One region of the Vibrio sp. 10N.261.46.E11 genome, then DNA from elsewhere that is predicted to be linked to it. Evidence: predicted binding sites of a transcription regulator. Region 1 holds the regulator's gene; the other holds the start of a gene.

What was found. The regulator MetJ, encoded in region 1, represses methionine synthesis genes. The targets are predictions, from matches to a motif close to TTAGACNTNTANANGTCTAA.
Region 2: metH (methionine synthase) is a predicted target of MetJ. The motif match lies at 6,073-6,092, and genes of this name have one in related genera.

What each region holds. Positions count from the first base shown of each region.
Region 1 is NZ_JBFRQW010000031.1:59,836-68,619, reverse strand. Features, by position in the region: gene priA (primosomal protein N') at 1-498, opposite strand, end outside; gene rpmE (50S ribosomal protein L31) at 829-1,047, shown strand; gene AB4407_RS10470 (malic enzyme-like NAD(P)-binding protein) at 1,379-2,686, shown strand; gene metJ (met regulon transcriptional regulator MetJ) at 2,878-3,198, opposite strand; gene AB4407_RS10460 (O-succinylhomoserine (thiol)-lyase) at 3,407-4,588, shown strand; gene AB4407_RS10455 (bifunctional aspartate kinase/homoserine dehydrogenase II) at 4,591-7,002, shown strand; gene metF (methylenetetrahydrofolate reductase) at 7,343-8,242, shown strand; gene AB4407_RS10445 (PadR family transcriptional regulator) at 8,408-8,784, opposite strand, start outside.
Region 2 is NZ_JBFRQW010000050.1:83,519-90,977, forward strand. Features, by position in the region: gene AB4407_RS16215 (alanine--glyoxylate aminotransferase family protein) at 1-404, opposite strand, end outside; lysine riboswitch at 582-759, shown strand; gene lysC (lysine-sensitive aspartokinase 3) at 868-2,235, shown strand; gene metH (methionine synthase) at 2,347-6,024, opposite strand; gene AB4407_RS16230 (cation:proton antiporter) at 6,194-7,459, shown strand, end outside.

The sequences.
Region 1 (8,784 bases):
AAGTACCGCGCTGCCCACTTCTTCATCAATGAATTCTTGATGGGGAACTGGGCCGTGCTCAAGCATGTGCATTACTTTGGCTTGTTTGACGGCACGGCCAAAGCCCTGCATCAGTTGATCTCTACCTGACGAGGTCAGTTGCCATTCAACAAGCGTCGCGAAATCGGCCGCTTTGCCCTTTCGTAAGGCGCTTGGTAGTGCGTTGGCCAAGGTTTCACCTAGTGGATACTGATAGAACTGGCTGCACCATACCAAGAGTGAGTAGACCGATTCCGGCCAAACGGGTTGGTTGTCTAGTAAGGTTTTAATGGGCTTGAGTTTGTCTAACTCGAATTCAGATTCGTTAACCAGAGCCGTAACAATGCCTGTTAAGGTTTGTCGTCCAAAAGGCACAGAGACTCGACCGCCAATAATCGGAAATAGGTGGCTAGGAATCTTGTAATCGAACTGCTTGTCGAGTGGAACAGGCAGTGCTACACGGGCAATCATTGGACGCATAAAGGGACGGCTTTATCTGAGTTGACGAGAGCGAACAGTCTAATGGATAAGGGCGTTAAATTCGAGGAGCAGTTTAGATGACAGAGCTTACTTGAGGCTTGAATGCTACTGGAGCCAGAAAATAACGCTTAATAGAAGGTTTAAGGACAGTGTTGGTGAAAAATGTATCAAATCAGTTGATCCTACCTCACAGATTCATTACTATACTGCGCCTTAAAGGTATGGCTTTATCGCGGTTTAGTGATACAGCGGTGTCTTTATTTATTTTTTAACTACGTGTGGTGTCCGGCTTAGAATCGGATGGCGACACGGCCTAATTGAGGTTTTCCCATGAAAGTTGGTATCCACCCAGAATACAAAGCAGTTTCTGCAACTTGTTCTTGCGGTAACACGTTTGAGTTCAACTCAACGCTAGCAAAAGAATCTATCCACCTAGACGTATGTGACAAATGTCACCCATTCTACACAGGTAAGCAACGTATCGTAGATACAGGCGGCCGTGTTGATCGCTTCAACAAGCGTTTCGGTGCTCTTTCTAGCAAGAAGTAATTCTCGCTATTTAGACATAAAAAGGACACTTCGGTGTCCTTTTTTGTTGCCTGAAATTTGAAAAAATACTGAATCGTATTTCATTATTAGCTCATTTAAAGTGGTAGGTTACTGGCGTAAATTTTATTTCATCGCTTACCCCAACACTCCTTCCTCGAAATTCGCTCTAAAGTTGAGCAGGCGACAGTAATTTCAACTGCCCACTGGTCTTATTAGTAGTGAAATCTCGTTTTTTAATGATACAGATGCTTCAACCACCTAGGAACTTTGAAGTACATCCATTAACATGAACAAGATCCCCCAAATAATAATATCCTAGGAACCTACACCTATGTCTGAAGACAGCCGCCAAGATCAATCCCCTCAAGCGTTATCATCTGAAAAATCGTTATCGCCTCAAGAACAATTCCGTCAGCAAGCTCTTGATTATCATGAGTTCCCAATTCCAGGCAAAATTGCCGTAGAACTGACGAAGCCTGCAAACTCTGCAGAAGACCTAGCACTGGCATACAGCCCTGGCGTAGCTGAGCCTGTTCGCGAGATCGCACAGAATGTCGATAACGTTTATAAGTACACAGGTAAAGGCAACATGGTTGCAGTTATCTCTAACGGTACTGCAATTCTTGGCTTAGGTAATCTTGGTCCTATTGCTTCTAAACCGGTCATGGAAGGTAAAGCGCTACTGTTTAAGCGTTTTGCTGGTTTAGATTCTATCGATATTGAAGTAAAACACCGCACAATCGATGAGTTCGTTGATACGGTTGCGAATATCGCAGATACATTTGGTGGTATTAACCTAGAAGACATCAAAGCACCAGACTGTTTTGAAATCGAGCGTCGCCTGATTGAGCGTTGTGATGTACCTGTTTTCCATGATGATCAACACGGAACTGCGATTGTAACGGCAGCGGGTATGCTTAACGCGATCGAGCTTCAAGGAAAGAAACTGGAAGAGTGTAAGATCGTTTGTTTAGGTGCTGGCGCAGCAGCGGTTGCTTGTATGGAGCTACTGATTAAGTGTGGCGCTCAGCGTGAGAAGATCTACATGCTTGACCGTAAAGGTGTGATCCACACTCGTCGTGATGACTTGAATGAATACAAAGAGCTGTTCGCAAATAACACCGACAAGCGCACGCTTGAAGATGTTATCGAAGGCGCTGACCTGTTCTTGGGTGTATCGGGTCCTAATCTGCTACCAGCTAAGGCACTTACGCTGATGGCTGATAAGCCTGTTGTGTTTGCATGTTCAAACCCAGATCCAGAGATCAAGCCTGAGCTTGCACATGAAGTTCGTTCTGACCTAATCATGGGTACTGGCCGTAGTGATTACCCTAACCAAGTAAACAACGTACTTTGTTTCCCATTCATTTTCCGTGGTGCACTAGACGTGCGTGCGAGCGAAATCAATGACGAAATGAAGCTAGCGGCGGTTAAAGCGATTCGTGAACTAGCAAAAGAAGCAGTTCCAGCTGAAGTACTAGCAGCTGCGGGTGAGACTGCACTGGAGTTCGGTAAGGGTTACATCATTCCTAAGCCAATGGACCCGCGTCTGCTTCCTCGCGTTGCAAAAGCAGTTGCTGAAGCGGCTGTTGAGTCTGGCGTTGCTCGAATTGAGATGCCTGCTAACTATATGGCTTAATGCCTTAATAGCTTAATAGCTTAATAGCTGTTGCTCTATTGAGCGAAAAAGAATAATAAAAAACCGACTCCTATGAGTCGGTTTTTTTATGTCTATCATTCACAGCGCAGCTACAGATAACGTAGTGGGTGATGTGACAAATAGGGTTCAGCTATAGCGAATCAATAATGAAGGCGGTGACTGAGTTGTTTTTATTCTTCGTCAAACGCTTCGAACTCGATACCCATCTCTGTCATCAGTTTTTTGACTTCAGTCGGTATGTCATCTGGACGGTCTTTACGAAGATCTTCATCCGTTGGTAGTGGTTGGCCTGTGTACGCATGTAGAAAGGCTTCGCACAGTAGCTCACTGTTTGTTGCATGGCGTAGGTTGTTAATCTGGCGGCGAGTACGCTCGTCAGTAAGCACCTTTAGCACTTTTAAAGGGATAGAAACTGTAATTTTCTTTACTTGTTCGCTTTTCTTTCCATGCTCAGCATATGGGCTTATGTATTCACCATTCCAGTCGGCCATTGCGTACCTTCATCACTTTAGTTGTTAGAATAAATTAATAGTGGTGATTTTAGCGGGATTTACCGCCATAAGCAAAGACATATGGACGTCTAGAAGTGTTGACGTCTCACGTTTATGAAAGTAAAGTGAACAACATATATCTAACACAGCCGCAAAATACCGACAAGCAGCTGTGATTCTCAGACGCAAAACTTGTAAGGAAGCACCTATGAGCAGCCGGAAGCCAGCAACCATCGCAGTACGTACTGGTATCGAGTCAGACACGCAACACCATGCCGTTGTCCCTCCTATTTATCTTTCGACTAACTATGGGTTTCCCGCTTTTGGTGAAGTGCCAAAGTATGATTATACCCGCTCTGGTAACCCAAACCGCGGTCTATTAGAAACGGCACTGTTTGAGCTTGAGTCTGGTAAAGGCGCGGTTGTCACTAACTGTGGTACGTCGGCACTTAACTTATGGGTATCTGCTTTCTTAGGTGGCGATGATCTTATTATCGCTCCGCACGACTGCTACGGCGGCACTTACCGTCTGTTTAACACTCGCTCGCTAAAAGGTGACTTCAAAGTTCTGTTTGTTGATCAATCGGATCAAGCGGCGCTGGATGCGGCGATCGCGCTTAAGCCAAAGTTGATCTTAATTGAAACACCATCGAACCCATTAGTTCGTGTGGTTGATATTGCAGAAACTTGCCGTAAAGCGAAAGAAGTAGGTGCTCTGGTTGCTGTCGACAACACGTTTTTGACGCCTGTATTCCAAAAGCCTTTAGAGTTGGGTGCGGATTTTGTTATCCACTCAACCACTAAATACATTAACGGACACTCAGATGTCATTGGTGGTGTTGTAGTTACTAAGACAGAAGAGCACGCTGAAGAGCTAGCATGGTGGGGCAACTGTATTGGTGCAACCGGCACACCGTTTGATAGCTACATGACGCTACGTGGTATTCGTACGCTAGGTGCGCGTATGCGAGTTCACGAAGAAAGCTCACGTGAAATTCTGGCGTCTCTGCAGCAGGAAGATCTCGTTGGCACTATTTATCACCCAAGCCTCCCTGAACATCCAGGTCATGATATTGCGAAGAAACAGCAGTCTGGCTTTGGTTCAATGCTGAGCTTTGAGTTTGCGGGTTCATTCGAAGCGCTTAAGTACTTTGTCGATAAATTAGAGCTGTTCTCTTTGGCTGAATCACTGGGTGGTGTGGAAAGCTTGATTTGTCACCCTGCGTCGATGACTCACCGTGCGATGGGCGAAGAAGCACTGGCAGAGGCGGGTGTTTCTCAACAGTTACTGCGTCTTTCTGTTGGCCTTGAAGATGCTGATGACTTGATTGACGACCTCAAGCAAGCGTTTGAAAAGACACAAGGCTTTATCGCTGAAGGGGAGGGTTAATAATGGCAACCTTTCGCCAGCTACATAAATTTGGTGGCAGCAGTTTAGCGAATCCTGAGTGTTACCAACGCGTGGTCAATATTCTTAGAGAATACTCGTCAGCTACTGACTTGGTCGTGGTATCGGCTGCGGGTAAAACAACTAACCGCTTGATTGAGTTTGTTGAAGCGCTCGACAAAGATGGTCGTATTGCGCATGAATGTCTACAAACCCTTCGTCAGTTCCAGCTTGAGCTGATTGAAGCGCTGCTTGAAGGTGAGTCTGCGGCTCAGCTAACGGCAACCATTCAACAAGAATTTACCGCTTTGGGGGAGCTAACGGCTCCTCTAAGCGAAGCGCAAAAAGCAAAAGTGCTTGGACACGGTGAGGTTTGGTCTTCACGTCTACTCGCTGCTTTGTTATGCCAGCATGACTTACAAGCAGTTGCTCAAGATGCACGTGCCTTTTTACGTGCAGAAGTGGGTGCTCAACCTGAAGTTGACCGCGCACGTTCTTATCCTCTGATCAAAGAAGCCTTAGCGCAGCATGCACATTGCCGCGTGGTGATTACGGGCTTTATGGCTCAGAACTGCGAGGGTGAAACTGTATTGCTTGGCCGTAATGGTTCAGATTACTCAGCAACCGTGATTGGTGCTTTGGCTGAAGTTGAACGCGTGACGATTTGGAGTGATGTGGCGGGCGTTTACAGCGCTGACCCGCGTCTGGTTTCGGATGCGTGTTTACTGCCTCTACTTCGCCTTGATGAAGCGAGTGAACTCGCTCGTCTGGCGGCTCCAGTGCTCCATAGCCGAACGCTACAGCCTGTGGCTCAAAGTGCTATGGATCTCAGCTTGCGCTGCAGCTACCAGCCGGAGGCGGGCTCTACACAGATAGAGCGAGTACTGGCATCTGGTCGTGGAGCAAAAATTATTACCTCTCTGGATGAAGTTCTTATCGTGCAGCTGACCTTTGGTCACGGCCATGATTTCGACCGTCTCGAGAGCGAAGTGCTTGAAGGGCTTAAGCGCGCTCAACTTGAGCCTCTTGCTTATGAGCTTGAACCGGATCAGCACTGTTTGCGCCTTGCTTATACAGAAGAGATCGCTGGTGGCGCTTTAGAATATCTACAAGACCACGCGATTGAAGCGGAAATTAAGCTTAAAGAAGGCTTCTCTCTGATTGCGGCGGTGGGTGCTGGTGTGACTAAGAACCCGAACCATTGCTACGGTTTCTACCAACAGCTTAAGAGCTCGCCGGTTGAGTTCATCTCAGAAGCGAACTCAGGCTTAAGCTTAGTGGCAGTCATTCGTAAGAGTGAAACATCAAGCCTAGTGAAAGGCATTCACTCTCAACTGTTCCAAGCGCAGAAGCGTGTTGCGATTGCTTTGTGTGGTAAGGGCAACATTGGTTCAAGCTGGTTAAGCCTGTTTGCTGAGCAAAAAGCGGAACTTGAAAAGCGTCGTGGAATGAACTTTGAATTAGTTGCCGTTGTTGATAGCCAAACCTATTGGTTCGATGACCAAGGCATTGATGCGACTTCGGTAGGTAAGCGCTTTGACGACGAAGCGATTGCCAACAATGGTAACGACTGGTTAGAGCGTTTGGGTTCTATTCAGGGTTACGATGAAGCGGTAGTACTCGATGTCACCGCAAGCCCTGTGCTTGCAGCAAAGTACCTGCAAATTGCACAACAAGGTATCCACCTTATCTCAGCTAACAAGGTGGCAGGCTCTGCATCAAGCGAGTACTACCATCAAGTGCAAGATGCTTTCGCAAAGATCAGCCGTCATTGGTTGTACAACGCGACCGTTGGTGCAGGTTTGCCGATTAACCACACGGTACGTGACCTGCGTGAAAGTGGCGATGACATCATTGCATTGTCTGGTATCTTTTCGGGCACATTATCTTGGTTGTTCCAACAGTTTGATGGCACCGTGCCATTCAGCGAGTTGGTTGATTTAGCGTGGCAACAAGGCCTGACGGAACCAGACCCTCGTGCTGACCTCGATGGTTCAGACGTAATGCGTAAGCTGGTGATTCTGGCGCGTGAATCGGGCTTAGATATCGAGCCTGAAAACGTCAAAGTAGAGTCACTGGTACCTGCAGAGTTGCAAGACCTATCAGTGGATGACTTCTTCGATAAGGCTTCTGTGCTGAGTGAAGAGTTGGCTGAGCGTTTAGAAAAAGCACATTCTCAGCAGAAGGTTCTGCGTTACGTAGCGCGTTTAGAGAAGAATGGTAAAGCTACCGTAGGCGTTGAAGCGCTATCTAAAGAACACGCTCTGGCGAACTTACTGCCTTGCGACAACATCTTTGCGATTGAGAGCAAATGGTACAAAGATAATCCATTGGTTATTCGTGGCCCAGGTGCTGGTCGTGAAGTGACAGCTGGTGCAATTCAGTCTGATTTAAACAGAATGTCTAGCCTGTTTTAATACTTAGAGTGGTTGGTTTAATACTTAGAGCGATTGGTTTAATAGTCAGATCAATTGCTTTAATACTCAGAATAATTGTTTAAATGCGTAAATAGCATACTATCCACTAAGATAAATAAGGCTGAAAGCACGATGTGTTTTTCAGCCTTTTTTCTACATTATTTTTTCTTTGCGACCCACCTATCGGCTTGAGCTTTTCTCACTATCTGGTTGAAAAAAATTCATAATGGATCTGTTGACATTAAATCGTATTCAATTCATTCTGGAGACATATAGACGTCTAAACGTCGCTAGGGATTTGAGATTATTGAGTGGTTGCTTTTGCCACAGGGAGAGTAAGATGGGATACACACACGCTAGTCATATCGACGCTTTAAATCAGAATATCGCTGAGCTTTCTGACAACATCAATGTGTCATTTGAATTTTTCCCACCAAGCAGTGAGAAGATGGAAGAGACCCTGTGGAATTCTGTTCACCGTCTTAAAACACTTCAACCAAAATTTGTATCAGTAACCTATGGTGCAAACTCGGGTGAACGTGATCGTACCCACTCAATCATTAAAGAAATCAAAAACCAAACAGGTCTAGTAGCAGCGCCACACCTAACGTGTATTGATGCTAGCCGCGAAGAGCTGATTCAAATTGCCGACGATTACTGGGCGAATGGTATCGAGAGTATTGTTGCGTTGCGTGGTGATATTCCAGCAGGCGGCGGCGCGCCAGATATGTACGCATCTGACCTAGTTGAGCTACTTAAATCTCGCCACGATTTTGATATCTCAGTAGCGGCATTCCCTGAGGTTCACCCTGAAGCAAAAAGCGCTCAATCGGATCTTATTAACCTTAAGCGTAAAGTCGATGCGGGTGCTAACCGTGCTATCACTCAGTTCTTCTTCGATGTCGAAAGCTACTTACGTTTTCGTGACCGTTGTGTGGCGGCTGGCGTTGACGTAGAGATTGTACCGGGCATCCTGCCAGTGTCTAACTTCAAGCAAGCATCTCGCTTTGCTGCGATGAACAACGTGAAAGTACCGGGGTGGATGGCGAAGCAGTTTGAAGGTTTGGATGATGATCCAACGACTCGTCAGCTTGTTGGTGCTAGCCAAGCAATTGATATGGTTCGTACACTGAGCCGTGAAGGTGTGAAAGACTTCCACTTCTACACGCTAAACCGTGCAGAAATGACTTACGCACTTTGCCACACATTAGGTGTTCGTCCACAAGTCGCTGCGCTTTAGGCAAAGTCTAAGAACTAAAGCCCAAGCGCTTGTAAAAGCTTCTGGTAGTAACATTTCAAATCCTATAGATACAAAAAAGGCTTGGACTCTAAGAGTTCAAGCCTTTTGCTTTTCTAGCTTCTAGCTTCTAGCTTCTAGCTTCTAGCTTCTAGCTTCTAACTTAACTTAAGCAAGAGCGCCAAGTTCAAGCAGTACTTCGTCAGCCCATACAATCCATGCTTCACGGATCAGTAGGTTACGACGAAGAGTAAGACGCTCAAGGCGTGCTTGCTTGTCTAGAGTTGATGGCGTTGCGTAGTAAGCCGCTTCGATTTCACGGTAGTGAGAAACCAGTTTGCGAGACTCTTCTACTAGCTCAGCAAGTTGTACACGGTAAGCGTCAGAAGGTTGTACAGCACAAGCCATTAGCTTAGCTGAGAACTCGTCACGAACGGTTGGGTGTGCAGTTGGTTGTTCAAACCATTCACCTAGCGCGCCACGGCCAGCATCGGTGATAGAGTAAACTTTACGATCAGGTTTGCCTTCTTGAGGCTCAAGTACGC
Region 2 (7,459 bases), on a different contig from region 1:
TCTACTTTTTCAACTGAAACGGGCTTGCCCCACTCATCATCAACAAGGATCGCTTCGCCACCACAGCGCACCACGTTTTCTCGCATACGCTCACCGAAGACACCGTTACGACAAACAATCACCTTTTCACCAGGCTCAATCAGGTTAACAAAACAGGTTTCCATACCTGCACTGCCTGGTGCAGAGACAGCAATCGTAAATTCGTTTTCCGTCTGAAAAGCGTATTTGAGAAGCTGTTTAAGCTCATCCATCATCGTAATAAATAGCGGGTCTAGGTGACCAATAGTTGGGCGGCTTAAGGCCTGTAAAACTTGAGGAGAAATGTCTGAAGGCCCCGGCCCCATTAACGTTCGGTGTGGCGGATAAAAACTATCAATAGCAGTAGTGAGTGTTAAATTAGACATGTACATACCTTACGTTAATGTTGTCAACAATCCACCCTAAAGCAAATTGATTACCTCAGCAATTAGCCATAAGTATTGAGGTCAAACCAGTGTCACATAATTGTTAAAATTATTTTTCAATTATCTCACGTTACGTGATTGACATTATTTGCGCAAACGCGTTCAATGAAATGGCTATCTAGCAGAAGAGGAGCACTGCCCAGGCAGGTGTTTTGTGGAACCGCATTTCCAATACAAAACATTTATGGGGAGCAGTGCCGAGATAATAAAAGGATGCAGGACCTTTATTATCGGTTGAGCGGGCTGAATCCCGTCAACTGTCGCCATTTCTATATGGTGAAGAGCTTCTGAGGTTACTATTCTAATAATTCCTCTCTTTTTGCTCTAAAACTCTCTTCGAAAAACATCGGACGTTGGATTACCCAACCGTAATTTTATTTTAGGAAGTCGTGGGAGATATATCGTGAGTGCATCTAATGTAGCTGGTTCTTTTAATGTCGCTAAGTTTGGTGGTACAAGTGTTGCCAACTTTGAAGCAATGAGCCGTTGTGCTGCCATTATTGAAAACAACTCAAATACCAAGTTAGTCATAAGTTCTGCGTGTTCTGGTGTGACCAATTTGCTCGTTGAACTTGCGAATGGCGTTCAAGATAAAGCTCGTCGTCAGGAATTGATGGCTCAATTAGCGGACATTCATAACGCAATTCTTGGCCAACTGGCAGACTCAGTCAGCATCGAAAAAGAAGTTCACAGCATTCTTGATGACATTGCGAGCGCAGCAGAAGCGGCATCATTTCAAACCAGTACCAAACTGACTGATCACCTTGTCGCATGTGGCGAGTTGATGTCGACACACATCTTGGCTCAGATCATTCGTGAACGAGGCACACCTGCAGTTCGCTTTGATATCAGAGAAGTGATGCGCACTAATGATGACTTCGGCAAAGCAGAACCTCAACTAAAAGATATTTCCGCTCTAGCGCAAGAGAAACTTATGCCACTTTGCCAACAGCAAGTTGTCGTTACTCAAGGTTTTATCGGCGCTGATAGTGAAGGCAACACCACGACTTTAGGTCGCGGGGGCAGTGATTATTCGGCTGCACTGATTGCCGAATCAGTACAAGCAATTGGCTTAGAAATTTGGACGGATGTTCCGGGGATCTACACTACCGATCCTCGTATTGCACCTAAAGCTTCTCCTATCCCAGAGATCAGCTTTAGTGAAGCATCGGAAATGGCAAACTTTGGTGCGAAGATCTTACACCCATCAACTCTAGTACCTGCACTGCGCCACCAAATCCCAGTATTTGTCGGCTCTTCTAAAGCACCAGAGCTCGGTGGAACTTGGATTCGTCAAGAAGTTGAAAGCTCCCCTCTATTTAGAGCGCTTGCCCTACGCTGCAACCAAACTATGGTTACACTCCGCAGCGCTAACATGTTTCATGCCTATGGCTTCTTGGCAAAGGTATTCGAGATCCTTGCTAAACATAAGATCTCGGTCGATCTTATCACCACCTCAGAGATCAGTGTGTCACTCACTCTGGATCAAACAGACACTTCAGGTGGTGCTCCTGAGTTACCTGAAGCCGCTCGTCTTGAGCTTGAAGAGCTGTGTTCTGTCGATATTGAGCACGACCTATGCCTTGTTGCGCTTATTGGTAACAACATGAGCGAAAGCAAAGGCTATGCAAAGCAGGTATTCGGCACTCTTGAAGACTTCAACCTGCGTATGATTTGCTACGGTGCAAGCCCACACAATCTGTGCTTCTTGTTGGACGAACCTGTATCTAAACTGGCAATTCAAAAACTGCATCAAGAGCTTTTTGAATAAGAAGGCAATTAATAGATAGGGTTGAGTTAACCAAATCACAAATACAAAAAGGGTTGCGATTCAGCAACCCTTTCTCTTTCTAGCTTTACGAACAACTCACTGATTCCAGAGTTAGTTGATATTTGGCCCTAACCACTTCTCAGCTTCCAACATATCCCAGCCTTTACGGTCGGCATAGCTATCTACTTGATCCTGTTGAATCTGGGCTATCGCAAAGTATCGAGCATCAGGGTGTGAGAAGTACATCCCTGATACTGAAGCACCTGGCCACATCGCGTAACTAGACGTCAGTGACATATCGATGGCCTTCTCAACGTCCATCAACTCCCACAATGTACCTTTCTCTGTGTGCTCTGGACAAGCAGGATAACCAGGAGCAGGACGGATACCTTGGTATTTCTCTCGAATCAAATCGTCGTTAGACAAGTCCTCATCTGGCGAGTAACCCCAAATGTCCTTTCTCACTTCTTTATGCAGATACTCCGCGAACGCTTCAGCCAATCGGTCAGCAACCGCTTGAATCATGATTGCGTTGTAGTCATCACCTTTCGCTTTGTATTCATCAGCCAGTTCTCGCTCACCAATACCGCCGGTCACCGCAAAACCACCAATCCAGTCCGCTTTACCGCTCTCTTTTGGCGCAATGTAATCAGACAGACAATAGTTAAACCCTTTAGGCTTTTCGGTTTGTTGACGAAGGTTATGTAGAACCTTTAGAACTTCAGTACGAGACTCATCGGTATACACTTCAATATCATCACCAACACTGTTCGCTGGGAACATGGCACACATACCACGCGCTTCAAGCAGCTTCTCTTTCTCTACGCGATCCAGTAAATCATTGGCATCTTTGAATAAACGTTTTGCTTCTTCACCCACTTCTTCATGATCAAGGATCGCAGGGTACTTACCAACCAATGACCATGTCATAAAGAATGGAGTCCAATCGATGTACTGACGCAGAGTAGCTACATCAAAATCATTGAAGATGTGAACTCCCGGCTTAGCGGGTGCCGGTGGCGTATACGCATCCCAATCGATAGCGACTTTATTGGCACGAGCTCTTTCAAGTGTGACAGGCTTAGTGCGCGGCTTCTTACGATTGTGCTGGTCTCGAACGCGATCATAGTCGATATCTAGCTTCTCAACGAAAGCGGGCTTCAATTCATCAGAAAGTAGTGAAGTACACACACCTACAGCGCGCGAGGCATTATTTACGTATACAACAGGTTCTGAATAATTTTGTTCAATCTTGACCGCAGTGTGCGCTTTAGATGTAGTTGCGCCGCCGATCAATAGAGGAAGCTTAAAACCTTGTCTTTCCATCTCTTTGGCAACGTGTACCATTTCATCAAGAGATGGCGTGATCAAACCAGACAGACCGATAATATCGACGTTCTCTTCTTTAGCGACTTTCAGAATCTTTTCGCAAGAAACCATTACACCGAGATCGATAATTTCGTAGTTGTTACATTGCAAAACCACGCCAACGATATTCTTACCGATATCGTGTACGTCACCTTTAACGGTCGCTAATAGAATCTTACCGTTAGTTGCGCCCACTTCTTTGGATGCATTGATGAATGGTTCTAGGTGGGCAACCGCCTGTTTCATAACACGCGCAGACTTTACAACCTGTGGTAAGAACATCTTACCTTCACCAAATAGGTCACCGACAACGTTCATGCCGTCCATTAGAGGGCCTTCAATCACCTCGATAGGGCGAGAGGCATTAACGCGAGCTTCTTCGGTATCTTCAACGATAAAATCGGTGATACCTTTAACCAAAGAGTGCTCTAAGCGCTTCTCTACAGGCCAAGTTCTCCATTCTAGAGCAGATTTATCTTCAACCTTACCGACAGCACGCTCTAGGTATTCGGTCGCCATTTCAAGCAAACGTTCCGTCGAATCATCACGACGGTTTAGTACAACATCTTCAACAGCATCACGCAGATCTTCTGGAACATTATCGTAAATTTCCAGCTGACCGGCGTTTACGATGCCCATATCCATACCATTTTTAAAACAGTGATATAGGAATACTGCGTGGATTGCCTCACGAACGTAGTTATTGCCACGGAATGAGAACGACACGTTCGACACGCCACCAGAGATCATCGCATGAGGGAGATCGCGTTTGATATCTCCCACTGCTTCAATGAAATCGACCGCATAGTTGTTATGCTCATCAATACCAGTCGCAACTGCGAAGATATTCGGGTCAAAAATAATGTCTTCAGGTGGGAAGCCAACTTCATCAACAAGAATGTTGTAGGCATTGGTACAGATCTCGACTTTACGCTCTCGAGTATCAGCCTGCCCGACTTCATCGAACGCCATCACAATGACAGCTGCACCATAACGACGAACTAATTTGGCTTGCTCAACAAACTTCTCTTTGCCTTCTTTTAGAGAGATTGAGTTAACGATACCTTTGCCTTGAATACATTTCAGACCAGCTTCGATAACTTCCCACTTAGAAGAGTCGACCATAACAGGCACTTTCGAGATTTCTGGTTCTGAAGCACATAGATTAAGGAATTTAACCATACACGCCTCAGCGTCTAGCATCCCTTCATCCATATTGATATCGATAATTTGAGCACCGTTCTCAACTTGCTCTCGAGCAACACTCAAGGCTTCGTCGTAGAGCTCTTCTTTGATAAGGCGTTTAAAGCGTGCAGAGCCGGTAACATTGGTCCGTTCACCTACATTCACGAACAAAGATTCTTTCGCTATCGTCAGTGGCTCTAGTCCCGAAAGACGACAAGAAACAGGTAAGTCTGGCAATTGACGCGGCGTTACACCTTCAACGGCCACAGCCATTTGACGGATATGCTCTGGCGTAGTACCACAACACCCACCAATTAGGTTCAAGAAGCCACTTTCAGCCCACTCTTTAACATGTTCAGCCATATCTTCCGGAGAAAGGTCATACTCACCAAATGCATTAGGTAAGCCCGCATTAGGGTGAGCGGAAACGTTACATTCTGAGATGCGAGACATCTCACCAACGTACTCTCGCAGTTCATCAGGACCTAATGCACAGTTCAATCCAAATGAGATAGGTTTTACATGACGAAGTGCGTTGTAGAATGCTTCTGTCGTCTGACCTGAAAGCGTACGACCTGAAGCATCAGTAATGGTACCGGAGATCATAACAGGTAGAGTAATGCCCACTTCTTCGAAAACGGATTCAACCGCAAAAGCACACGCTTTCGCGTTCAACGTATCGAAGATAGTTTCGATAAGAATTAAGTCTGAACCGCCCTTAATAAGCGCGCGAGTCGACTCAGAATAAGCTTCAACTAACTCGTCAAAGCTAACATTTCGATAACCTGGATCGTTTACATCAGGCGAGATAGAACAAGTTCGGTTAGTTGGACCTAATACACCCGCGACGAAGCGAGGCTTTTCTGGGGTCTTTGCGGTCCATTCATCAGCCGCTTCACGAGCAAGCTTGGCAGCAGAAAAGTTAATTTCTTCACTAAGGCTTTCCATATCATAGTCGGCCATAGCGATGGTTGTAGCGTTAAAGGTATTGGTTTCGAGGATGTCAGCCCCAGCTTCCAAGTATTCTGAATGGATATCTTTGATAAGCTTAGGCTGTGTAAGAACTAAAAGGTCATTGTTGCCCTTTAAGTCACTGTGCCAATCAGCAAAGCGTTCACCACGATAGTCTTGCTCTTCCAATTTATAATCCTGAATCATGGTGCCCATGCCACCATCAATCAGTAAAATTCGTTGCTTCAACAGAGCGTCAATCTTTTGCCTTACATTACTTCCCACGGTACAACCTCATTCCTTTAATTATCCCTCCATCCTATCACACATTAAAAAGGAGTCTAGACGTCTAAAAAAGGAAATTGATTACCGACTCATGACAAAAAAATGTTTGCTATTTGAGCATGAGACAACGAAAATTCATATTCATACTTTGTTACATGTTGGAATCCCAATGTCGGTCTATTACACCTTATGCTTCTTGTCCGCTGCAGCCATGCTTATTGCTTTCGTGAATACCAAAATTGGTAAAATGCAGACAACCATCGCCATCACAGCTGGCTCAATGATGTTATCTCTATTGATTATCATTGCGGGACAAAACAATTGGTTCCAATTGGCTGACATCGCCTCAGAAACCGTTGCCAGTATCAACTTTGAAGATTTCTTACTTAAGGGAATCTTGGGGTTCTTGCTCTTTGCCGGTGGTTTGGGGATTAAATTACCAAACCTAAAAGACCAGAAGTGGGAAATAACAGTACTCGCTCTTGGTGCTACACTGTTTTCAACCTTCTTTATTGGCTTTGTACTTTATGGGTTCTGTCAATTTGTCGGTATTCAATTTGACCTAATTTATTGCTTACTGTTTGGTTCTCTAATATCTCCAACCGATCCAATAGCTGTATTAGCAATAGTGAAGAAGCTCGATGCTCCCAGACGAATCTCTACTCAAATCGAGGGAGAATCTCTATTCAACGATGGTTTTGGCCTAGTGATCTTCGTTACCCTATTTACTATTGCGTTCGGTACAGAAGCACCGACTGTAGGTAGCGTGACCATGTTATTCGTCCAAGAGGCTATAGGTGGTATCGTCTATGGCTTTGTTCTAGGTTTAATATTCCATTACCTAATCAGCAACACCGATGACCACTCGATGGAGTTGCTATTGACCATCGGTATCCCAACTGCTGGTTATGCGTTTGCTGAAGTTCTACATGTATCAGGACCATTAGCAATGGTGGTATCAGGTATCATGATTGGTAACTGGACTCGCTTTATCGGATTCTCAAAAGAGAGTGAAGATCACCTAGATCATTTCTGGGAATTAATAGATGAATTCTTAAACGGCGTATTATTCCTATTAATTGGTATGTCGATGCTGCTATTCAAATTCCACCAAGAAGACTGGATCTTAATGGCATTCGCAGTCCCTCTAGTATTGAGTGCACGCTACTTGAGTGTTTTCTTGTCTTACATCGGATTTAAACGCTTTAGAACTTACAACCCATGGTCGATTAAGATTCTAACTTGGGGTGGCTTGCGTGGTGGTCTAGCTCTAGCAATGGCTCTTTCAATACCTTCAGGCATTTGGGTAATAGAAGATAAGGCAATAGATGTTAAAGAGATAATCCTTGTTATGACCTATGCAGTAGTAGTGTTCTCAATCTTAGTTCAAGGATCAACAATCACTCCTATGATAGAAAAAGCAAAGCAAGCTGAG